2 linked regions of the Labrenzia sp. VG12 genome follow. The protein of the gene in region 2 interacts with the protein of the main gene of each other region in a pairwise test. Links are inferred from orthologs where the notes say so. Each region holds a gene or a part of one and is shown on either strand. Other genes may lie near its edges.

Evidence for each region.
Region 1: the proteins of ccmE (region 2) and CHH27_RS18295 interact in binary tests that used the Escherichia coli proteins (3 or more experiments, as listed by UniProt). The link is inferred for Labrenzia sp. VG12 from one-to-one orthologs.

The regions. Positions count from the first base shown.
Region 1 is NZ_CP022529.1:3,948,603-3,960,723, reverse strand. The notes cover bases 6,292-9,234. They hold CHH27_RS18295 (heme ABC transporter permease), read right to left. Parts: upstream 8,176-9,234; coding sequence 7,408-8,175; downstream 6,292-7,407. Other genes in these bases: ccmB (heme exporter protein CcmB), read right to left, coding at 8,999-9,234; CHH27_RS18290 (LysE family translocator), read left to right, coding at 8,332-8,964; ccmD (heme exporter protein CcmD), read right to left, coding at 7,221-7,403; CHH27_RS18305 (DsbE family thiol:disulfide interchange protein), read right to left, coding at 6,601-7,224; CHH27_RS18310 (thioredoxin family protein), read right to left, coding at 6,292-6,453. In the rest of the region: CHH27_RS18335 (ammonium transporter), read left to right, coding at 1-1,322; CHH27_RS18330 (ammonium transporter), read left to right, coding at 1,643-2,863; CHH27_RS18325 (HAD family phosphatase), read right to left, coding at 2,914-3,594; CHH27_RS18320 (carbohydrate ABC transporter permease), read right to left, coding at 3,649-4,476; CHH27_RS18315 (cation diffusion facilitator family transporter), read right to left, coding at 4,525-5,364; more of CHH27_RS18310, read right to left, coding at 5,683-6,291; more of ccmB, read right to left, coding at 9,235-9,670; heme ABC exporter ATP-binding protein CcmA, read right to left, coding at 9,667-10,320; CHH27_RS18275 (hypothetical protein), read right to left, coding at 10,483-11,265; CHH27_RS18270 (hypothetical protein), read right to left, coding at 11,476-12,121. UniProt on the Escherichia coli protein: Required for the export of heme to the periplasm for the biogenesis of c-type cytochromes.
Region 2 is NZ_CP022529.1:201,929-213,897, reverse strand. The notes cover bases 4,360-7,150. They hold ccmE (cytochrome c maturation protein CcmE), read right to left. Parts: upstream 6,085-7,150; coding sequence 5,635-6,084; downstream 4,360-5,634. Other genes in these bases: ccmI (c-type cytochrome biogenesis protein CcmI), read right to left, coding at 6,146-7,150; CHH27_RS00930 (heme lyase CcmF/NrfE family subunit), read right to left, coding at 4,360-5,597. Outside these bases: CHH27_RS00950 (DUF2336 domain-containing protein), read left to right, coding at 1-408; CHH27_RS00945 (DUF2336 domain-containing protein), read left to right, coding at 670-1,749; CHH27_RS00940 (bifunctional alpha/beta hydrolase/OsmC family protein), read right to left, coding at 1,769-3,001; CHH27_RS00935 (cytochrome c-type biogenesis protein), read right to left, coding at 3,123-3,608; more of CHH27_RS00930, read right to left, coding at 3,612-4,359; more of ccmI, read right to left, coding at 7,151-7,279; CHH27_RS00915 (hypothetical protein), read right to left, coding at 7,361-8,836; CHH27_RS00910 (RT0821/Lpp0805 family surface protein), read right to left, coding at 8,951-9,388; CHH27_RS00905 (ATP-binding protein), read right to left, coding at 9,558-10,985; CHH27_RS00900 (response regulator transcription factor), read right to left, coding at 10,975-11,643; CHH27_RS00895 (PepSY domain-containing protein), read right to left, coding at 11,722-11,969. UniProt on the Escherichia coli protein: Heme chaperone required for the biogenesis of c-type cytochromes. Transiently binds heme delivered by CcmC and transfers the heme to apo-cytochromes in a process facilitated by CcmF and CcmH.

The sequences.
Region 1 (12,121 bases), 3.7 Mb from region 2 along the record:
CGCTTGCCCTGCTGAGCCTTTCGGCTCTGCCGGTGCTGGCGCAGGATGCCGAGGCCGCTCCGGCCGTTTCTCCCGAAGTTGCTTACATCTTCAACACGCTGCTGTTCCTGATCGGCGGGTTCCTGGTGATGTGGATGGCGGCTGGTTTCGCCATGCTGGAAGCCGGACTTGTCCGTTCCAAGAACGTGTCGATGCAATGCCTGAAGAACATCTCGCTTTACTCGATCGCGGGTCTGATGTTCTGGATCACCGGTTACAACCTGATGTATTCCGGCGTTGACGGCGGCTTCATGGGGTCCTTTGGTCCTTATTCCTTCGACGCTGTCGGCGGCGATGCGCTCGACACCGGCTACTCCACGGCCTCCGACTGGTTCTTCCAGATGGTGTTCTGTGCGACCACCGCGTCCATCGTGTCGGGTACCCTGGCCGAGCGTATCAAGCTGTGGCCGTTCCTGATCTTCACCGTGGTTCTCACGGGTATTCTCTATCCGATCACCGGTTCCTGGGAATGGGGCGGCGGCTGGCTCAACGGCGAATTCGTCACCGGCATTGGCGGCGCTGAATTCTCCGACTTCGCGGGTTCCACGCTGGTGCACTCCGTCGGCGGCTGGGCAGCCCTGACCGGTGCGATCATCCTCGGTGCGCGTAAAGGCAAATACGGTGCAGACGGTTCCGTGCATCCGTTCCCGGGGTCTTCCATGCCGCTGGCAACGCTGGGTACCTTCATCCTGTGGCTCGGCTGGTTCGGCTTCAATGGTGCGTCCCAGCTTGCCATGGGCTCCATCGGTGACGTCTCCGACATCTCGCGCATCTTTGCCAACACAAACCTTGCCGCTGCTGCCGGTGTGGTGGTTGCCGTCCTGCTGACCCAGGTTCTCTACAAGAAGGTCGACGTGACCATGGCCCTGAACGGCGCGCTGGCCGGCCTGGTGGCCATCACGGCCGAGCCGCTGCAGCCGAGCGTCTGGGCTTCCGTCTTCATCGGCGGTGTCGGTGGCGCCATCGTGGTCTTCGCCGTGCCGATGCTCGACAAGTTCAAGATCGACGACGTTGTCGGTGCCATCCCGGTCCACCTGCTGGCAGGTATCTGGGGCACGCTGATCGTGCCGCTGACCAACTCCGATGCTTCCTACGTGTCGCAGCTGATCGGCATCATCTCCATCGGCCTGTTCACGACGGTCACCAGCGCAGTTGTCTGGTACGCCCTGAAAGCTTCCGTGGGCATCCGGGTCTCCGACGAGGAAGAGGCTCTCGGTCTCGACAAGGTCGAGGTCGGCGTCGAAGCCTACCCGGAATTCGGAACCGGTTCCCAGCGTCTCTGATCGGAGACGCGGACAAAAATCTCCCAGGCGGTCTATTGGCTCAGACCGCAAACTTGGAAAGCCCGGGGGCAACCCCGGGCTCTTTTTTGTGTCCGCCACAGAAGTTTGTCTCCTGTCGTGGGATTGCACAAAAAACAGACAATTGAACAAGGTCTAACCGTTCGACTGGGTCGAAATGCAGTCCCTCTTGGCGAATTCGCCCAACAAAACGGCGATTTTCTGCGCTTTTCTTGATCAGTTGCCCAATTGGCATGCTGTTTGAATGCATTGGCTCCCGAAACGCATAAACAAAGGGCAGTTTGCCCAACTGGGGGTCAGATATGAATGAAACAGGAGTGGGCGGGGACGTCTTTTTTGTCCTCGTCGGGGCCATTCTCGTGTTCGCCATGCATGGCGGCTTTGCTTTTCTTGAAGTCGGTACCGTTCGTCAAAAGAACCAGGTCAACGCGCTGGTGAAGATCCTGGTGGATTTCGCCCTGTCGACCGTTGCCTATTTCTTCGTTGGCTACGCGGTCGCCTATGGAACCACCTTCCTGGTGAATGCCGCAACCCTGTCCGGTGGCGGTCAAGGTTTTGAGCTTCAGGGACTGACGCTGGTCAAGTTCTTCTTCCTGACCACCTTTGCTGCAGCCATTCCGGCCATCATCTCCGGTGGAATTGCCGAGCGGATGAAATTCTGGCCGCAATGCCTGGCCACGGTCGCGCTGGTCGGGATTGTTTACCCACTGTTTGAAGGTCTGATCTGGAACGGCAATTTCGGCTTCCAGGGCTGGCTTGAAAGCACTTTCGGCGCAGGTTTCCATGATTTTGCCGGCTCTGTCGTGGTGCACGCGGTTGGCGGCTGGATCGCACTCGCAGCCGTGCTGCTTCTGGGGGCACGTCGTGGCCGCTATGATCGAAATGGCCGTCCGATCGGCATTCCGCCTTCGTCTCTGCCCTGGCTGGCGCTCGGTTCCTGGATGCTGTGTGTCGGCTGGTTCGGCTTCAACGTCATGACAGCAGCCTCGCTGGAAAGCGTCTCCGGCCTCGTGGCCATCAACTCGCTCATGGCCATGGTTGGCGGCATTCTGGTGGCGCTTGTCGTCGGCAGGAACGACCCCGGCTTTGTTCACAACGGTGCCCTGGCCGGTCTGGTGGCCGTCTGTGCAGGCTCCGATGTCATGCACCCGGTCGGCAGTCTGCTGGTCGGTGGTGTTGCCGGAGCGATCTTCGTGATCGGCTTCGAGATCTGCCAGAACAAGTTGAAGATCGACGATGTTCTCGGTGTCTGGCCGTTGCACGGCATCTGCGGCGCCTGGGGAGCGATTGCCGCCGGTTTCTTCGGTCTGGAAGCCCTCGGTGGCATGGGGGGCGTTTCACCGGTCTCGCAGATCATCGGTACGGTGATCGGCGTCGGCTATGCACTGGGAGCCGGCTTTGTTGTCTATGGTGTTCTGAAGGCCGTCATGGGCCTGCGCCTGTCCGCGGAAGAAGAGCGCCAGGGCGCGGATCTTTCGATCCACAAGATCAGCGCCAATCCGGAACACGATCTGGGGCGCTAAGCACTTTGGAAAGCTGAACGGGCGGCTCCAGGGCCGCCCGTTTTGTGCGGTCAGGCGGCCGTGAGGTCGCGGAGCAATTCAGAAAGATTGCCGTGGCTGCCGACAACCCGATGGGCGCCTGCGGCATGGAGCTGTTCCGCATGGCCGTCGTGGCTGTGGCCGCCACCGACGAAACCCCAGACGGTCATTCCCGCTGCCAGACCGGCTTTCACGCCATTGGCGCTGTCCTCGATGACGAGGGTCGCTGCCGGGTCCACCCTGAGTTTGTTTGCGGCGAAGAGGAACAGGTCCGGGGCCGGTTTGCCGTTCGTGACCTGTTCACCGGAATAGATATGCGGGTCGAAAAACCCAAACAGGCCCGTATGCTTGAGCTTGTGGATCAGGCGGTGCAACCGGGAGGAAGAGGCAACGGCGCGCGGACCGTCATGCGCTTCCAGCAGCTGCTTGATGCCGCTGATTTCCGACAGTTCCCGGTCGATGCGTTCCAGCGTCGCTGCATCGAGATCCGGCCCGAAACTCTCCGGTAGAGGCCCTTTTCCGAGAACCCGGTAATCCGCATCGAGGGCTGCCCAGAAATCATCGCTGCCAAGGCCCTGGAAACGGTCCATGTATTCGTCCAGCTCGTAGGTGAGTCCGATCCGTGCCAGATGTTCGCGTTCCACATCGACATAGATCTTTTCCGAATCGACCAGAACGCCGTCGCAATCAAACAGGATCGCTTCAAATGCCATGCTTGTCTGTCTTTCCAAGGGGTTGAGGCCGCCCGTTTCCGGGGTAGGCGCAGTTTAGTGTGAGCCGTCAAACAGACCTTTAACGACTTGTCTTTGAAACAAGATGACAAGAAGTGCGGGGGGCAGCATGGCGATGACGGCGAGCATCAGGCCGCGCAGGCTGGAATTGCCGAAAAACTGCATGCCGCGAACGAGCGTGTAGGTGCTTTCTTCCGTCGTCACGATGACCGGCCACAGATACTGGTTCCAGCCATTGACGAACAGGACGAGGAACAGGGCCGCCGCAGTCGGGCCGGAGAGTGGCAGCAGGATGTCCTTCAGGAATTTGAACGGGCCGGCACCGTCCAGTCTTGCCGATTCCAGCAGCGTGTCCGGCACTGTCAGGAGAAACTGGCGAAAGAACAGCGTGCCGAGCCCCGAGGCCACCAGCGGCATGATCAGACCTGACCGGCTGTTGACCAGCCCAAGCTGTGCCACGACCTCATATGTCGGCAGAAAACGGGATTCCAGCGGCAGCATCAGTGTCAACAGCAGAACCGCGAAGATCGCGCTGGCAAAGCGCACACGAAAATAGATCAGCGCATAGGCGGCCAGCAGCGAAAGCAGCACCTTCAGTGCTGCAAAACCGGTGCCGAGGAGAAACGAGTTCCAGAGCATTGCCAGCACGGTCACGTCACCGGAAAACCCGGCACTGCTGGTGAGAAACCCCGAATAGTTCTCCAGTGCGCCGGTGCCCGGATCCAGCCGGGGAAAGGGTCGCGCACCGGGAAGATGGGTGGTTGCCGCCACCAGCATCCAGACGGGCACCACCATGAACAGCGCGCCGCAGATCAGGATCAGGTGATCCGCCAGCTGGGCCTGCCATCGCTGCCAGGAGGGCATCAGTTAGCTGCCTGGTGGTTTGCTGTTTGACGGTTCGGCATGGGTTTCCTAGAGCACGACAATTCCGGAATGCTTGGCCTTGTGTTCGGGTTCCACATGAATGGTGATGCGCGCGCCGGGCACATCTTCGGCAATGGCTTCCTCGATCCGGTCACAGATGTCGTGGGCCTCTTCGACCGGCATGGTGCCCGGAACCACGAGGTGAAAATCGACGAAGGTCGACCGGCCGGCGATGCGGGTGCGAAGATCATGGGCTTCGAGTGCACCCTCGCCGTGTTCGGATATCAGGACGCGGATCTTTTCAAGGACCTCGCCGGAGGCGGCTTCATCCATCAGGCCGCCGACAGATTCCTTGACCAGCCCCCAGCCGGACCAGAGAACGGTCAGGCCGACGAGCACCGCCAGCGCCGGATCAAGCACCTTCCAGCCGGTCAGCATCACCAGCACCACACCAAGCAGGACGCCAACGGAGCTGACGACATCCGTCAAGAGGTGCTTGCCATCGGCGACGAGAGCCGGCGACCTGGCCTTCCGGCCGCTGATCATCAGATAGCGGGCCCAGCCGGCGTTGATCAGGGCAGCGACCACGTTCATGGCGATGCCTTCGGACGAATAGACCGGGCTTTCGCCTTGCGTGAAGCCGATCCAAGCCTCCCGGAAGATCGAGAGAGCCGCGAGCACGATCATCACGCCAACGAGAACGGCGGCGAAATACTCGACCTTGTCATGTCCATAGGGGTGATTGCTGTCCGCAGGCTTGGCAGCAAACCAGACAGCCGCAAGCGCGGCGGTCGAGGAGGCAATGTTGACCGTGGTTTCCAGTGCGTCCGAATAAAGCGCCACGGATCCCGTCAGCAGATAGGCACCCGTTTTCAGGGCCAGTACCACAAGGCCGACGATAATGCTGAAAAAGGCAATTTGCAGCTTGCGGCGCAGGTCCATGCCAGTCCCCCGAGGATCTGCTTTCCGGCCGAACCGGCGAAAAGCGGCGAACGCGATCGGCCCAAGGCAATCCGGCCGCCCTGTCCTTTTATGGGCGGCTCGCCGCCTTTTGGCCGAGCCGCGCAAGGGGTAGCAGTTTTTGCGGGGACCGCAAGCCGTTACGGGGCCTTGGCCTCAGAAATATCGGGAGGAATTGTGTTTCGGTCACACCTTGCGCGGTCTGGGCTTTTCCGGCCAGAGGGAACCAATCTGGCCGGTAGGGCATCAGAAGCCGCTCTGCCAATCCATCACGGCCGCACCGACAATCATGCCCGGCCCGTCCGGGTCTTCGATCTGGACCAGGATCGCACAGCGGGCGTCGCCTTTCAGCATCAGCTTCGATTTCGGCATGCGGAAGGTTTCCGCGCCGCCGGACCACATGCCCATGGGCTGCATTTGCTGGACCACGTTGACATAGCGGATCTTGCGACCGGCATTCTCGCCGCGGCCGATGTCGACCAGCGCCTCTTCCTTGATGCGCAGGAAATAGACGGTTGCCATCTTGGCACCTTGGGGCAGGTCGCCGTCCACTGTTGCCTGAACCACCATGTCGGAGATCTTCAGACTGACCTTGGCCGTGAACGGATCGGTGCGGGCAAGCGCCGCACGCACATCGGTTTCCCGGCTGCCGACGACATGTTCCTCACCGTTGATGACCATTTGCGGCGTGTAGACGGAGCGGTCACCGCGGCGGTTGGCATAGGCACGCTGGCGTTGCGAGAAAACCGGGCTGGCAAGCGTGTCCTTCCATCCGAGATAGTCCCAGTAATCGACGGGCATGAGCACGGTCAGAACGTCTTTTTCCTGCTCGACCAGCCGCTCGGCAAGCTGGTCGGCAGGTGGACAGGACGAACAGCCCTGGCTGGTAAACAGCTCGACGACCTTTTCAGGCTGCGCGCCCGCAGCACCCGACGTGGTAGCGGCAGCGACTATTCCGGCGATGACGACAAGTCCGGTTCGGAAAGCGCGCGACGCTTTCCGGGACAATATTCCCACCATTTGGCTCAATCCCTCGTTTGATTGCCCTTAAAATATGCAATGGGGCAGTCAATCGCGAGTCACGAGCCGGTGACTTTTTCGATTTATCGGCAATTTCGCGGAATTGTGAGAATTGCAGGCAATTGAGTGAGCCGGCGGTGGTCTTCAGCCGCCAGCCATCACTTTCCTGAGTTCCGGCAGGAAGGTTTCCTGATAGGTGGACGGGCTGAGCGGTCCGATGAACTTGTAGCGGATCATGCCTTTCTCATCGACAATGAAGGTTTCCGGAACGCCGTAAACACCCCATTCGATCGCTGTCCGGCCGATCGTGTCCGCGCCGATACGGTCATAGGGATTGCCCAGGCTGCCGAGAAACCGGTGCGCGTTTTCCGGCTTGTCCTTGTAGTTGATGCCGACCAGTTCGATGCCGTCGACCTTGGCCAGTTCCTCCAGCAACGGGTGTTCCTGGCGGCAGGGCACGCACCAGGAGGCAAAAACATTCACGACCGATATCTTCCCGACAAGGTCCGAGCTGGCAAAGCCGGGCATTTGCCTGCCGTTCTCGACAAGACCATCCACCGGAGGCAAAACAAACTCCGGGGCCGGCTTGTTGATCAGCGCAGACGGAATTTTCTGCGGGTCTCCTCCCAGGGTCAGCTGGAACAGGAAAAGGGCGGCCAGTGCTGCGAACACGATAAGCGGCAGCAGGACCAGAACGGGGAAACCGCGTTTCGGCGGTGTTTCTGCGGCGTCCGTGGAGGGCCCGGCATCAGCATCGGGGGAGGTCATGTTGCCAGATCACCCTTTTCTTCTTCCCGCGGACGGCTGACGCCCTGCTCGGCAAGTTCCTTCAAGGCCTTTTCCTGCAGGGCCTTGTCGATGCGCACCCACGCGATCAGACCAAGTACCGTCAGGGCGCACAGTCCATAGGACGCGATGATGAAACCGGCGTGCGGTCCAAGATCCATGGGGTTACTCCGCAGGCTGGGCGGCAGCGGTTGCCGTGCCGGGTTGAGCGGCGCTTGCCGCGTGCTGGCGCAGCCGGCGCACCCGCCGCCTCAGGATTTCATTGCGCATGGCCATCAGGTGCAGCACGAAAAACAGCAACGTGAAGGCAATGGCCATGATCAGAAGCGGCCAGAGAATGTCCGGGTGAATGGTCGGGCCGTCCATGCGGACGACGCTGGCAGGCTGGTGCAGCGTGTTCCACCAGTCGACCGAAAACTTGATGATCGGAAGGTTCAGCGCACCGACAAGGGTCAAGACGGCTGCCGCCTTTCCTGCCTTGATCTGGTCGTCCATGGTGCGCCACAGCGTCATCAGGCCCAGATACATGATCAGCAGCACCAGCACGGAGGTCAGGCGCGCATCCCAGACCCAGTAGGTGCCCCACATGGGTTTGCCCCAGAGCGAGCCGGTCACCAGCGCCATGAAGGTAAAGGCAGCGCCGATCGGTGCAGCGCATTTTGCCGAGACGTCGGCGAGCGGATGTTTCCAGACCAGAGTGCCGAGAGATGCGATCGCCATGACCGAGTAGCACATCATGGCCAGCCAGGCCGACGGTACGTGGATATACATGATCCGGACGGTGTCGCCTTGCTGATAGTCTTCCGGCGCCACGAAAAAGCCGAGGTAAAGACCGGCCGCGAACGAGAGGACGCACAAGCCGATCAGCCAGGGCAGAACCACCTGCACCAGCCTCAAGAAGCGCGTCGGATTTGCATAATCCCAGATTGCCATGGAACCGTTCTAATCTAGAGCTGCGTCCGCTTCAATGGACCAGAGTGACACAGCAGCGCATTGCTTTTGGTCAATTGGCCTTGAAGCGCTTTGCGCTTGAAATGGCAGAGGAAACTGATAAACGGAGATTCCGGCTCCAATCTCAAGGATTTAACCATGCCGGACCTTTCCACGCTTATCTTGTTCGCCCTTGCCTCGTTTGTGCTTACGGCCACGCCGGGCCCGGACATGCTGCTCATCGCTTCCAGAAGCATCACCCAGGGGCGATCCGCGGGTTTTCAGACCTATCTTGGAATTGTGTTGGGAACGTATTGTCATGCCCTTGCAGCTGCGCTCGGGCTGTCACAGCTCCTTGCAACTGTTCCGGCGGCATATGAGGCGGTTCGATGGGCGGGATGTTTCTACTTGCTCTATCTGGCCCTCAAGTCCCTGCGTGCCGCGCCACTCATAGGCACCCGGGAGACATGCCCGACCCGGCTTTCGGGCCGACGGATCGTTTTCGACGGCCTTGCCACAAACCTGCTCAATCCCAAGATGGCTTTGTTCGTGATTGCGCTGTTTCCACAGTTTGTGACGCCGGCCTCGGGGGGCATCACGTTCCAGATGCTGGTGCTGGCCTCCGTGTTGAACGGGATCGGGCTTCTGGTCAATGGAGCGGTTGTCCTTCTCGGGGGACATTTTCGCGTCCATCTCGGGCGGGTCTCACGGCTGCGCAAGCTGCCGAACTACCTTCTGGCAGGCGTGTTTGCCTTGCTGGCGATCCGCATTGCGACCGGCGACAGGCAGTAGCTGGAAAGGGAACGGGCGGCTTTCAGCAGGTCTCTCAATCGGCGGAAAAACGCAGCGCTGTCGCAGACGCCAACGGGCCAATCACGGCGGCGACGAGGCTGAGGGCGCACAGGATCAGGAACGGTGTCAGGAAGGGAACCGGGTCATGCAGCGCGGCGTCAGTCGCGCTGACGCCGAAAATCAGGACCGGAATGGCCAGCGGCACGACCAGCACCGCCAGAAGCAGGCCACCGCGCCGCAGGGACACGGTCAGGGAGGCGCCGATTGCCCCGATCAGGGTGAGGGCAGGCGTTCCGACCAGCAGCGTCAGCGTGACGGCGCCCATGGCCACCGGGTCGAGATTGAGGAAAATGCCCAGAAGCGGGGCCGCGATGACCAAAGGCAGGCCGGTCGCCACCCAGTGGGCGAGGCACTTGACCAGAACCAGCAGTTCCAGCGGCCGTCCGGCCATCAGCATCAGGTCGAGCGTGCCGTCTTCCCTGTCCGCCTGGAACAGGCGATCCAGCCCCAGCAGCGTCGCCAGCAATGCGCCGATCCACAGGATGGCGGGGCCGATGCGCGCCAGAAGATTGAGATCCGGGCCGACGCCAAACGGGATAACGGTCACAACGGCCAGGAAAAACAGGACGCCGACCAGTGCGCTGCCGCCGATGCGAACGGAAAGGCGCAGGTCGCGCTGAAACAGGGCGAAGCTCCAGGACGTCATGCCAGGATCTCCCCGGCAGAATCGAGTGCGGGTTCAGCCGCCTGGAGATGCAGTTCCCGGGTTCGGGAAAGCGCCAGTTCCGTGTGGGTTGCCGTTACAATCATGCCGCCATCGTCCAGATGCTGGTTCATGAGTTTCAAAAGGCCCGCTTCGGACGCCTTGTCGAGCGCGGAGGTCGGTTCGTCCATCAGCCAGACCGGCCGTGCCGTGACCAGCAGCCGCGCAAGGGCCAATCGCCTCGTCTGGCCGGCCGAGAGATAGCCCGCAGGCAGGCGGGCAGTGTGACCGATGGTCAGCAGTTTCAGGGCCTGTTCCGGCGGAATCGAGGTGCCTTGAAACCCGACCGCCTGAACCGGGCTGGTGAAACTCTTCCAGAAATCGAGGTTCTCCAGGACGCTGAGGGCGGCCTTGACCGCATTCTGATGGCCGAAATAATGCGCGTGCTCTTCCGCCGGCCGATCATCCTCACCGCCTTCGATCCGCAAGGTACCACCGGCGAGGGGCACCAGGCCGGCAAGGGTGCGCAGCAGAGACGATTTGCCGATGCCGTTGGCGCCGGTGACCACCAGCGCCGTGCCGCTTTCCAGCGTGAATGAGAGATCCTGGAACACGCGGCGGCCGCCACGGTCGATGGTCAGGTTTTCGGCGATGAGTTTCAGCGGACTGCTCCGGGAGACAAGGGACTGTTCTTGTTAGGGTCAGGTCCCTTGATGACGCAAGAAAAAATCCCCGCCTTAATCTTGGTCAAGACTCAAGGCGGGGATCGTGTTTTCAGAGCGGGGTCAGCCCCAGTTCGGCTTCGCCGGTCCGGATCAGTCGAAGACGGAGGCGATCTGGTCGACGCTGACGCCTTCCTTGATTTCACGCAGGCGGGCGTAGAGCAGGGAAACCAGGATACTTAGGAAACCGGCGCCCAGGGTCGAGATGACAACCATCAGCAGCACCGCGAAGATCATTCCGACAGTACCGGCCAGGGCGATCAGTCCGACCACGAACATGGCGATGATCTGAAGGATCATGACGATCAGGAACGCGAGAATGATCGCACCCACGATCGGCCAGCGATATTCCTTGGTCAGCCTTGCACTGCGGCCCATGCCGCCGAAACCGACACGCTCAATGACGATGGCCGGTGCAAGCACGGAGAATACCGCATAGACCCAAAGGCCCGGCACGATCAGCAGCATGAAGCCGATCACAAGCAGGACCGTGACGACAAGTGTCAATATGGCGAGCGGGAAGGCCGCGCTGAGTGCGGGACCGATGTAACGCCCGATCTGGATCGGACGGGACAGTTTTGCGTCATAGGCAAGCTGGACAAGCAGGGCCGTGGTGATGGCGTAAACCACCATGTTGATGACAAATGTCACAGCCGTCCCGATACCCGCGCCGGGATTGCTGAAATCGGGCTCCTGGACACCCAGCGCCACGTCGAATCCGGTCAGCAGTCCGGAGATTAGAAATCCGATCAAGGTCGGGACAAAGGCGATCAGAACGATCTGCAGGATGTGTCCGAAGAGGATCGAAAAGCTTTCGCCGATGATCGAACCAACTCCGAGCGGGGCCTTTGGCTGGGCCGTGGTCGCATCCGTCATTCGATTACTCCGTTTGGTATAGAAAATTTGAAAAGAGGTTTTTGAAGTTCAGTTTAGAGGTCGCCGGAACGGCGCTTTCTTGTTTTTTGCGGCTACACCATAAGTCTAATAGGTGTGTGGCTCAAGCAGTGCATTGTTGTTTCTTGCAGGTTCCTGCAATGTGCTGAAGTGACTTTCAGTCGGTTATAAATATGTAACGTCGCGCATTGTTCAGTCGAACACTTCGGCGACGCGATCAACGCCGATACCCTCTTTGATTTCGCGCAGGCGGATGTAGAGGATCGACACGATGATGCCGACAAGGCTCGTGCCGATGGCATCCGCGACCGCGAACAGGACGACAGCTGCCGACAGGCCCGCAATGCTCTCAACGAGACCGGTCAAGGCGGCTGTGGCCAGAACGACCAGGGCGGAGCAGATCCAGACCGGTGCAATCACAGCGACGATTGGCCAGCGATAGCCTTTGGTGAGAGCGACGCTGCGGCTGAGGCCCTGAAAGCCCGCCCCTTCCACAACAACGGCGGCAGGCATGACGCTCCAGGCGGCGTAGGCCCAGATGACGGCAATCAGGAAAAGCCCGATGAACACAAAGCCAATGATGCCAAACAAGACGGAACCGGGGATGAACAGCGCCAACAGGCCGCCAAGCATCACCATCAACGTCTGGGCGAGGATCAAGAGGCTGATCGGGAAAACACTTTTCAACGCCGGCACGAGGTCCCGGCTGATGCGGACCGGCCTGTTGAACTTCACATCATGAACAGGCCGAACCAGCAATGCGGTGACCACCGCATAAACCAGGATATCGACAAGGGCCGAGAGAAGTATTGGCCCGCTTGCAGTGCCAGAGGCCACG
Region 2 (11,969 bases):
GAGCTGGAAAAACGTCCCTCCAAGATCAGCCCCAAGGCCTGGGTCATGGGCATCCGCATGGGCAAGGCAACCCTGAACAAGGCCGTCTACCAGCTGGCACTGGAACACAATCTCCTCGATGTTGTTGCGTTGCTGTCCTTCTTCTCCGGCCTGGAGATGAAATACGTTCACAATCTGATGGTTCGGTACGATTCAACCGGCATCGCGACGGTATGCCGGGCATCGGGCATCGGTGCGATGGAGTTCCAGGCGATCTGCAAGGAACGCTGCAAGCATCTGAAGTTTCCCGAAAGCACCGGCAGCAAGTGGCTGACAAACTATCACATGCTGGACGACACCGACGCCCGCCGTCTCCTTGCGCTGATGAAGATGAAACTCAAGGCGGCCAAACAGGAAGAGGCGGCCTGAGTTTCGGACCTTCCGGGCCTTGTCCACACTCCCTGCCAGAACCGGTGCCATCGACACTCAAGAACGACCGCTTTCGGCCAGCCAGAACCGCATTCCGGTAGAGTAAAACCGCAACCACTACCAGTAATTATCCAGCCAACTTTCCACACCTGTAATTTATATCAATACTCTACAAGATTAATCCAATTTTTCAATCGCGCTTTAGACACTTGTAAACTGTCTCTGAGGTAGGTCTATGCATACAAAAACGGACGGCCTCAAATGATCAATGACCTTCTAAGTCTTGCACAGGACAGCACCCCGGAAAAACGTCATCAACTGGTGGAGCATGTGACAGAACTTTTTGTCACCGGCGCCGACAGTTACCAGACGGAAGAGATCACGCTCTTCAACACGGTGCTGGAAGGCATGCTCCCGACAATGGAGCCGGAGCAGAAAAAAACGATCTCGGAGCAGCTCGCTCCGATCGACAGCACGTCCAACAAGGTCGCTTATGAACTGGCCCGGGAAGAGATCGATATCGCCCGGCCGATGCTGACATCGTCCAATGCTCTCAAGACCGAGGACATCCTGCGACTTGCCAAGACAATGGGCCAGGGACACCTGCTCGCCATTTCCAAACGCAAGCATCTGGAATCCAATGTCACCGACGTGTTGCTGGAGCGCGGAGAAAGCCCGGTCAAGCAATCGGTCGCAGCCAATGACGGCGCCCAGATCTCGGATTGGGGGTCACGATTGCTGATCAAACTGGCCGAGCGCGACGAGAAGATCCGCGACGCCATGATGGAACGGGCCGACGTCACCGAATCCGACTATGACAGGCTGATCGAGCAGATGCCGTCCCAGCAGCAGGCCAAGATCCGCCAGATGCGCAAGGACAATGAGGACCTGATCAACGACCTGTTCCACAAGGCCAGCAAGGTTGTTGCCAGTTCCAAGCTGGAGCGCAAGGCCACCCGGATCAACGCCAAGGCGACGTTGAAGGAAATCCGGGCCGGTCAGCGTACGCTCGGCAAGGCGATTACCCAGCTGGCCCTTTCCAACAACCTGTTTGACATCTGTTTCCTCCTATCAGAGATGGCCGGCCTTGAACAGAAATACGTGACCAATGTCATGGTCCGATACGATTCCACCGGTGTTGCCGTCCTGTGCCGTGCCATGGGCGTTGAAAACAGCGACTATCATGCCCTTTGCAAGGCGCGCGCCATGCACAACAAGCAGCCGCAATCAACCGCCGAGAACTGGGCCAACGATTACCAGTCCCTGTCGGACCGGGACGCACGTCGCCTGCTCTCCTTCATGAAGATCCGTCTGCAGACCCTGGAAACCCAGGCGGCCTGAGACCGCCTGCTTTCAGTCTTCAGGTGGCCGGGCCTACTTCCCGCGTCACAACGGCGGCACCGGTCTCAAGCGTCCTGTGCACCGGACATTTGTCAGCGATTTCCAGCATCCGGGTTCTTGTGGCCTCGTCAAGATCCCCCTCCAGCGTGATCAGCCGCTCGAACCGGTCTATCCGTCCACCCTTTTCCTTCAATTCGTCCGTGCAATCGGCGGCATGAACCTTGCCATGCAGGACCTGCGTGCCGATCCGGTCGACCTGAAGCCCTTTCCGGTCCGCATACATGCGCAAGGTCATGACCGTACAGGCCCCAAGCGCTGCCGACAGGAAACCGTAGGGCGACAAGCCACTATCGAGGCCGCCATAATCCACTGGTTCATCCGCAAGCAACCGGTGCCCACCGCAGGCGACCATCGCCTGGAATTTCCCCTGCCCCGTCTCGACAACATCGACGCCTGCCTTTTCCGCTTTGTCTCCTCCTGACGCTTCTTCATCCAGGTATCCGCTTGCCCAGCCGGCGATCACGCGGGCTGCATAGGCGGCATCCACACCTCGCGACAGAAGGTGATCGGCCTTGTCCAGGGACACGAAACTTTTCGGATGTTTGGCCGCGACGAAGATATTGGTCGCGTTGTCGATCCCGACCGTATCATCCAGCGGCGCATGCATGACCAGAAGAGCCTTGCCAAGACGGGCAACCTTGTCACGAACCGACTGCTGTTCCAGATCGTCCAGGAATTCCTTGCGAATGGTGAAGGAGCGACCGGCCAGGTCGACTTCGCCAGCCCCGTCGCGACGGATCGCGTCCTCGGCTCCCTTGAAGTTATGGATCACATGATCGGCGTCGGACGGTGCGCCAATCGTGACAACGGCGCGCGCTTCCGGGATCTCGCTTGCTACAGACAGGACTGCGGCACCGCCGAGGGAATGTCCGATCAGCAGCTGTGGCGCCTGGAAGTTCTGCCGCAGGAAGTCCGCGGCCCGCTTCAGGTCTTCCACATTGGAGGAAAAGCCGGTGGACGAAAAATCACCACCACTGCCGCCGAGGCCGGTGAAATCGAACCTCAAGACCGCTATGCCTTCTGCGGCCAGCGCACCGGCGATGTGCCTTGCCGCCGGGATGTCCTTGGAACAGGTGAAACAGTGCGCAAAGAGTGCGAAGGCCCGGACCTTGCCGGCCGGAAGATCCAGCCGGGCTGCGAGCCTGGCGCCGTGAGCGCCATCGAATTCCAGTTTCTGCGGGCGATTTGCCATCTTCAATCCCTCCAGCTTCTGCTTGGCCAGAGGTAAGCATGAGGGCAAGTCATGCAAGTCACGCCTTGGTGTGAACACTGTGACCACAGCTCGTGGACGAAGCCAGAGCAAGGTGCTGGCGTCAGTCGTCCTTGTCCAGAAGGGCCTGCAAGCGGTGTTCTTCTTCCTCGGAAAGTTTTGCCACCGGTTCCGACTGCGCCCCTGCCAGGCGGGCCGAGCGTCCGCGCAGCGCCATGAAAATGGCTATCAATCCCGCAATCAGTGCCAGTGGCCCTGCGGCCCAAAGCACCAGCGTATGCCAGGCAAATCTCGGTTTGAGCAGCACGAATTCGCCGTACCGCGACACGAGGTAGTCGATCACCTGGCCATCGCTGTCACCAGCCACGAGCCGTTCACGCACAAGGACCCGCAGATCCTTGGCCAGAGGCGCATCGCTGTCGTCGATCGACTGGTTCTGGCAGACCATGCAGCGCAACTCGGCCGACAATGCCCTGGCACGTGCTTCAAGTGCCGGATCATCCAGAATTTCGTCCGGGGCCACCGCCAGTGCGGGTGACGCAACCAGGCCAAACGCAAGGATCAGACAGGAAAGGAAAGAACGGAACATGGTCTACTCCGCGGCTGCCGGCGATGCCTGCCGCTTGCGCGCCGGTTTCGGCGCCCCGATCCTCAAACGCCGGTCGGCCATGGAGAAAACCGCGCCAAGCGACATGATCACGCAGCCGATCCAGATGAGGGTGATCAGGGGCTTGTAGTAGACCCGCACGTCTACAGCGCCGTCTCCCCGGCTCTCGCCCAGAGACAGGTAGAGCTGAGAGAACCCGACCGTGTGAATGCCGGCTTCCGTGGTCGGCATCTGCCGCGCCGTGTAGACGCGCTTGGACGGATCGAGTTCCGCGACCACCGTTCCGCCCTGCCGGATGGTGAAATGGCCGACCTCTTCGGTGTAGTTCGGCCCTCGCCTCGGCGCTGCACCGTCGAAGGTGAACTGGTAGCCCGCCACCTTAACCGTTTCGCCCGGGCGCATCGTCAGCACCTGCTCTTCCTGGAAGGCCGAAGCGGTGACAATGCCGAGCACGGTGACTCCAACACCGAAATGGGCGACAGCCGTGCCCCAGGCGGAGCCTGGCAGACCGACCAGCCGGGCGACCCCGCGCTTCGGACCGATCTCGAAGAACTTGACGCGAGTGATGATCTCCGAAACGGCACCCGCCATGACCCAGACACCCAGACCGACACCCAGCGGCGCGAGCACCATGTCGAGCCCCCAGGCCCAGAAGGCAACCAGCGTCATCACGAGCGCAAGACCTAAGGCCGCGTAGAGCCGTTGGCAGGCAGCTGCCAGATCACCGCGTTTCCAGGACAGCACCGGCCCGAAGGGGATGGCCAGCAGAAGCGGCACCATCAGCGGACCGAAAGTCAGATTGAAGAACGGCGCACCGACCGAGATTTTTTCTCCGGTGATGGCATCGAGCACAAGCGGATAGAGCGTGCCGACAAAAACCGCTGCGCAGGCCGCCGTCAGAAACAGGTTGTTCAGGACCAGGCCGCCTTCACGGCTGATCGGCGCAAACAGCCCCCCCTGCTTGAGAAGCGGTGCCCGCCAGGCGTAAAGCGACAGGGACCCGCCGATGAAGAGGCAGAGCAACGCCAGGATGAACACACCGCGCGCCGGATCGGTGGCAAAGGCATGCACGGAAGTCAGGACACCGGAGCGCACGAGGAACGTGCCGAGCAGCGACAGCGAGAAGGTGAAAATCGCCAGAAGCACGGTCCAGACCTTGAGTGCTTCGCGTTTTTCCATGACGATCGCCGAATGGAGAAGTGCGGTGCCGGAAAGCCAGGGCATGAAGCTGGCGTTTTCAACCGGATCCCAGAACCACCAGCCACCCCAGCCGAGTTCGTAATAGGCCCAGTAGGAGCCCATGGCGATGCCGAGGGTCAGGAAACACCAGGCGAGCAACGTCCACGGCCGGACCCACCGCGCCCAGGCGGCATCAATGCGCCCCAGAATAAGCGCCGCCACCGCAAAGGAGAATGTGATCGAAAAGCCGACATAGCCGACATAGAGCAACGGCGGATGGATCGCGAGGCCGATGTCCTGCAGGATCGGATTGAGGTCCGCCCCCTCAAGCGGCGGATTGGCAATCCGGTTGAACGGGTTCGAAGTGGCCAGCAGGAACAGGAGGAAGCCGGCCGTGACCCAGGCCTGCACAGACAAGGTCACCGCCCTGAGATCTGCAGGCAAGTTGCGACCGAAGGCGCCGACCAGTGCCGCGAAGAAGACCAGGATGAGCACCCAGAGCAGCATCGAGCCTTCGTGGTTTCCCCAAACGCCGGTAAACTTGTAGATGAGCGGCTTTGCCGAATGCGAGTTCTCAACCACATTCTGGACCGAAAAGTCGGAATTGAGATAAGCGGCCGTCAGCGCGACGAAGGACAGAAGCACAAGGAAGAACATTGTCACGGAGACAGGTGGCGCGATCGCCATCAGCCGGTCGTCCTTCGACAACGCGCCCCAAAGGGGCAGAACGGACTGGACCAGCGCCAGGGCAAATGCCAGCACCAGAGCGTAGTGACCGAACTCGACAATCATGCGCGTCCCTCAATTCCCCTGCAAGCAGTCTAAAGCCTTAATTAGCGGTCTCTTCGCCGCCCTGCCAGTGCCCTTGATCCTTGAGCGCTTCGGCAACTTCCTTGGGCATGTAGTTTTCGTCGTGCTTGGCAAGGACGCTGTCGGCGACAAACACCCCATCAGGCCCGATGATGCCCTCGGTTACAACGCCCTGCCCCTCGCGGAACAGGTCCGGAAGGATGCCCTTGTAGGTGACGGCCACTGCGTTGGCGGTGTCCGTGACCCGAAACCGAACTTCCGCATTGTCCGAACGCACGACCGACCCTTCCTCGACCAGCCCGCCAAGCCGGATCCGCTGGCCATCAGGGATCGCCTGTTGCGTGATATCGGTGGGGCTCTGGAAAAACACGATCTGATCATTGAGGGCAAACAGGATCAGGCCCAGCGCAACCGCCAGAACCGCACCGGCAGACCCGATAAGTGTCAAACGTCTTTGCTTGCGTGTCATTTTTCAAACCGTCCGAAATTCAATCCTGACGCCCCGGTACTTGCACCCGTCCGGCTCGTCTTCAAGAGCCAGATAACCCGAGCTGACCAGCCGCGTCCTTGATCACCGACAATTGCTCCGGGCTTTCTTTGTAGGCTGCTAGAGCCTTCGCAAGGGCCGCTTCGGCTTCCGGCTTGTTGCCCAACACCATATAGGCGTTGATCAGGCGGTTCCATTCCTCCACTGAGCCGCCGTCACTGTCGAGACGCGACGCAAGACCATCGACCATGTTCATGATCATGGCCTGGCGGTCTTCCGCTGTCATGTCGCCGGCCGCGGCGATGTCTTCCCGCGAAGAGCCAGGTCGGCTCTCCCCTTCCGGTCCCTGCCAGGTGAGTGCAGCCAGTTCCTGGCGCGCTGCCGGCACCCAGATTTCCGTTTCATCCGCGCCCTCGAGCAAGGCCTGCCAGGCCGCCACAGCGTCTTCCTTGCGGCCTTCCTGGCCAAGCGCAATGGCAAGGAAGAAGCGGGGTTTCACAGCGGTTGGCTCGAGCTCCACAGCCTGTTCAAACGCCCGGCGCGCGTCCGCAGTCACCAGACCGCGGTTCGCAATCGTGATCGCCTCGCCCATGTCGGTCAGCCAGTCCTGCCGGGGTCCCAGCAGACGCAATGCGTTGGCATAGGCATTTGCCGACGCTTCCGGTTGTCCGCGCCTGAGGTAAACGGGCGCAATGACAGCCCATCCCTGGCCGTCTTCCGGATCGTTCGCAAGATGTCTTTCAACGCGCGCCACCAGCACGTCGACTGACTGGCCTTCCGCAGGAGCGGACAAACGCGCCTGCAGCGGCTGGTCGGGCTCGCCGGGAGAACCGAGAAACAGATACAGGCCACAGGCGGCAACCGGGAGAACAAGGAGCGCCACGCCCTGTGCCGCTCTCAGGCGTGCACCTTGATGAGATTGCCGGGGTTCGTCTGCCGCGCGCTGGTTTGCAGCCAAAAGCCGACGGGCTGTTTCGGTTCGCGCAGCTTCCGCAGTCTCGGCATCAATGAAGCCGCGCTCAAGTTCCGTTTCGATGGCGTTCAGCTGGTCGCGATAGACCGCCTCGTCCGCCTTTGCTGCCTCGGCAGTGTGCTGGCGGCCGCTCCGCGCCAGCGGCACCAGAACCGAGAGGGCGGCCAGAGCCGTCAGACATGCTATCAGAATCCAAAATACCATGAGCGCACTATAGAACGCTCAATGACGGCAAAAGCAAGAAGGCTATGATGTGACCGGCGGTCGCGGCTGCGTTTGTCCGCCCTAACGGCGCCCGAGGGCGTTCGCCACCAGTTTGCGTTCCGGATTGGAAACTGTTTCCGCGGCCCCCTTGTTGGCCTTGGACACTGCCGACTGCCGGCTTCTGCGAAGCTGGGCCGCATATTCATCGCCGAAATAGATTTCAGACAACAGAATCGCGACGTCCGCGGCGGCCATCTGGGCCTCCATCTGCGGTCCGCGGGCCTTGCCGATATCCGTGATCAGCGAACGTGTCAGGATTTCGAGTGTCTGTTCAACGGCCTGACGCGTCCGCTTGCCGATCTCGTTCACCGCGAAGGTCTCGGAAGCATTGCGCACCATTGTGACCACCCGCAGGGCTCTGACCGCGTCGTCAATTGCGACCTGATCTTTCTGAAGCGTACCGTTCTTGTCGAACTTCGGCACTTGCAGGGCCCGGCGAACGCTGCCATGCGCACTGTTGAGCTCACGCGTGACAACATTAGAAATGCTGCGCTTGGTCTCCGCAAGCTGCTTGTGCCACTTGCCGGTGACCGACAGATCCATGTCGCGTTCCACGCCCCTGACAAGCAGGTGGTATTCCGACAGGGCCTGGGAAAAGGCAACCGGATCCGGATTGTGATTGCGATGTTCCAGCGCAAGGATCTGCAACCGCTCCGCTTCACTCATTACCACATCGACGAACGGCGCGAATTGCGAGTTCGCGATGGCTTTCGGGTCGCTGTCGCCGTTGAGACGACCGGCAAAGGCACACAGGGCCGACGGCGCGTCGGCACGTTCCACAAGAGCAGCGGCGACGACAGGGACATGGTCTGGAAAGCGTGTCGAACACTTGTCGACCAGACGCAGGACATCCGTGTCCCGTTTCAGCCTGTGTTCGTTGATCCGCTCCGGAATGGTCTGCAGAAACGGCACCAGCCAGCGTTCCGCCGCGAAGATCTTCTGAATGTCCTTCAGCTCCGCCATGCCGCGGGCTCCACCCAGCTCGGCGGCAATCCGGCGATGTTCCTTTTCCGAGACTTCGGCCCGATGCAGCTTTTCGCCAATGGCTTCCACTGCGCGCGTCCGCAGGGCCTGAACCAGCGCGTCGATGCGCTCACCGCTGACAGAGGCGTTGCCGGCCTGCTCGAGAACGATGCGCACATCGGCAGCCATGACGTCCCTGCCGAGCCATTTCCAGACACGGTCGAGCATACCGCGGTAAATGCGCCCTTCCTGGCGGTGAGGCAGCATTTCGTTGATGAGGAAATCGTCGAGCGGCGCAAAGAACATGCGCTGGATCTGGCCGCGCCGCTGGTCCCCACCCGGCAAATCGGGTGTGACCGGCTGCGGCTTGCGCAACAGGGTGACGGCCGCCGACAGGATCAGCTGAATATGCGGGTCGGCGTCCTTTTGAACCTTTGCCCGCTCAAGGTTACGAACCAGGGCCTCAACCGCTTTTGGGCTCAGGCTGCTCAGGTAGTTCTTCAGTTTTGTTTCAAGCTGGTCCGAATAGGTCATTCACAGCGTCAACATCGCGATCGATAACCCGGCAATATTAACGCTGTAACACTTAAACAAGTGTTGAGAAAAAATGCAGAGATTTGAATGACCTTTGAATGATCAGGCGTCTGCTCAGCCAATCACTTGCCAGTTGCCACGTTCTGTTTCGCAAGCGGCGCCCCGCGCCTTGAGGACCCGGCCGTTCAGCACCATTTCATGGGTAAATTCTCGGCAGCTGGTGTCATTGACAAAATAGACCGGCCCCGGCCTGACCTGCCCGCTGCGCCCGGTGCGCTCGTTCTGCCAGGCGACGGACACACCGACACCCCGTGCACGCAGCGCCCGGTCCTGTGCCGCTTCGGCAGCCTTGCGGTCCGAAGGGTCCAGCGCGTCGCCGAACTCGTTGTTCACAAGCACCGATATCGCTGTGTTCGCTTCGGTTCCGGACACATTTGCATTGGGGTCGCCAAAAAAGGATCCCCAGCCGCCCGCATCCCTCGAACCGGATGTCATCGAACAACCGGCAAGGATCGTGGCAAGAGCAACACATGTGGCACCGCGCAATGGCATGCTGAACAGCTCCCAATGGGTGTTTGGACCGGCGATGCCGGTGGGTGAATCAGTGATATTTTCAATTTGTGGCCGAACTTGGCCACAACCTAGCCTTTATTCCTGTGATCTGCGTCACATTCTATCACAGTCCGGTCAACAGACGCTCCCGTGATCCATTTCCCATCCCCTATTCCCTGCGCAAGGCCGGAAGCACCAGGCGGGCCTTCAATCCACCCAGGTCCGATCCGTCAAGCGTGAAACTGCCGCCATAGAGCGCCGCCAGATCGGCCACGATCGACAGGCCCAGCCCGGTACCAGGGACGGTTTCATCAAGGCGGCGGCCGCGTTTCACGGCTTCGGCACGCTGGTCGGGGGTCAGTCCCGGTCCGTCGTCTTCAACAATGATCTCGAACATGTCCCGGTTGGTGGCGGGATCGTCCAGTGCAGCGACCCGAACACGGACCCGGGAGGCAGCCCATTTGCAGGCATTGTCGATGAGATTGCCGCTCATCTCTTCAAGATCCTGGGCTTCGCCTCGAAACCGGATGGAGGTTGCCTGGTGAAACTCCGGCTCGATGCCCTTGTCGCGATAGATCTTGCCCATGGCGCGAATCAGCCGGGCGAGAACCGGCTCGGTGTCGCAGGACACCCCGATGACCCGGCGCTGTGCAGCCATGCGTGCGCGTTCCAGGTGATGCTGGATCTGGGTCGACATGATCGTTGCCTGTTCGGAGACCTTTTCCGCCAGGGGGCCTCCGGAGGCGCGTGCCTCGTTCGAAATCACGGAGAGCGGCGTCTTCAGACCGTGGGCCAGATTGCCGACATGGGTCCTGGCACGTTCGACAATTTCCCTGTTGGAGACAATCAGGGCGTTCAACTCCACAGCCAAGGGTGCGATTTCCCGCGGCAGCGCCTCGTCAATCTTGTCAGCGTCGCCCTGGCGCACGGCCGCAAGCGACGCCTTCAGGCGAAACAGTGGCCGCAGCCCGACCTTGACCTGAAAGAAGATTGCCAGGATCAGGCCGAGACCGACAAGGCACAAGGTCAGGGTAACGAGGCGGGCGAATTCGGAAATGTCTGCCCAGAACCCGGCCGTCGCTGCACCAACCGCAATGACATAGGGCGTTTCCTCGATCGAAATCTTTTGTTGCAGGACACGGATTTCATCTCCGGTCGGCCCGGCAATAAAGCCTGCGCTTTCCTCCGCTTCGCCCATGGCCGGTGTGTTCAACGGATCGCCGACAAGTGAATCGGAGGCATAAAGAATGGCCTGGCTGTCGCCTTCCCGAACCGTCCAGTACCAGCCTGACAGTGGCAAGGAGAAGCGCGGATCACCACGATAGGTAGGTTCCGTGACGGTCGTCTTGGCGACACCCTTTACAAACGTCGTGTCGGTTTCGAGCATCTCCGCAATGAGGGCCTTGATATGCACGTCGAGCTGGGCATCGAACGCCCGCTCGCTCGAGCGCTGATAAAGGCTCACCAGGAACACACCGGCCAGGGCCAGGGCGATGATGGACCAGACCGCGGCCACGACGACCAGACGGGTGGCAAGTGACCGCTGCGGCCGGGCTGCCGTCCGGTTCGCGTCTTCTCCTGTAGGGTCAGTCGTCACTCGCCGCTCCGAGGCGATAGCCGAGGCCGCGAATGGTTTCGATCATGTCGGAGCCGATCTTCTTGCGCAGCCGCCCGACAAACACCTCCACCGTGTTGGAATCACGGTCGAAATCCTGGTCGTACAGATGCTCGGTCAGCTCGGTTCTGGAGATCACCTTGCCCTGGTGGTGCAAGAGGTAGGACAGCAGCCGATACTCATGCGAGGTCAGCTTCACGGAACTGCCGTCAACGGTGACCTTGCCGGCCCGCAAGTCAAGGCGAACCGGCCCGCAAGTGAGTTCGTTGGACGCATGGCCAGCAGCACGCCGGACAAGGGCGCGCACCCGCGCCAGGATCTCTTCCATGTGAAACGGCTTGGCGACATAATCGTCAGCACCGGCATCGATGCCGGCGACCTTGTCCGACCAGCGGTCACGCGCCGTCAGAATGAGAACCGGCATCGTGCGTCCGTCCCGGCGCCAGTTCTCCAGAACCGACAGACCGTCCAGCGTCGGCAGGCCGAGATCGAGGACGACCGCGTCATAGGGTTCGGTATCCCCCAGGAAATGGCCGTCTTCGCCGTCCGTCGCACTGTCGACCACGTAGCCCGCCTCTTCGAGCGCGGTGACAAGCTGGCGGTTCAGGTCGGTATCGTCTTCAACAACAAGGATGCGCATAAGGTCAAACTTTTCAATGAACTGGGCTGAAACCGGAGATCTTCCGACGGATGAGCGGGTACCTGACGTCCTTACAGGTTATCTGCTGGCATTGACTGTGACAGTTGTCACCTTGCTACCATTCTTGACCGAAACCACGTAGACGTAACCGCCTCCCTGCTGGCACAGTTGAGCCTTGAGGACCTCCCCCTTGACGCGGCCGCGCACGGCGCCAAATGTCGCCGCCTTGCCGCTTGCCACAACCTGCTGGGCTTCTCCCTGCGACAGGCATGCAGCCTGGGCGGGCGTGATCAGGGCAAAGATCAATACGAAAAAGGCGACAATCT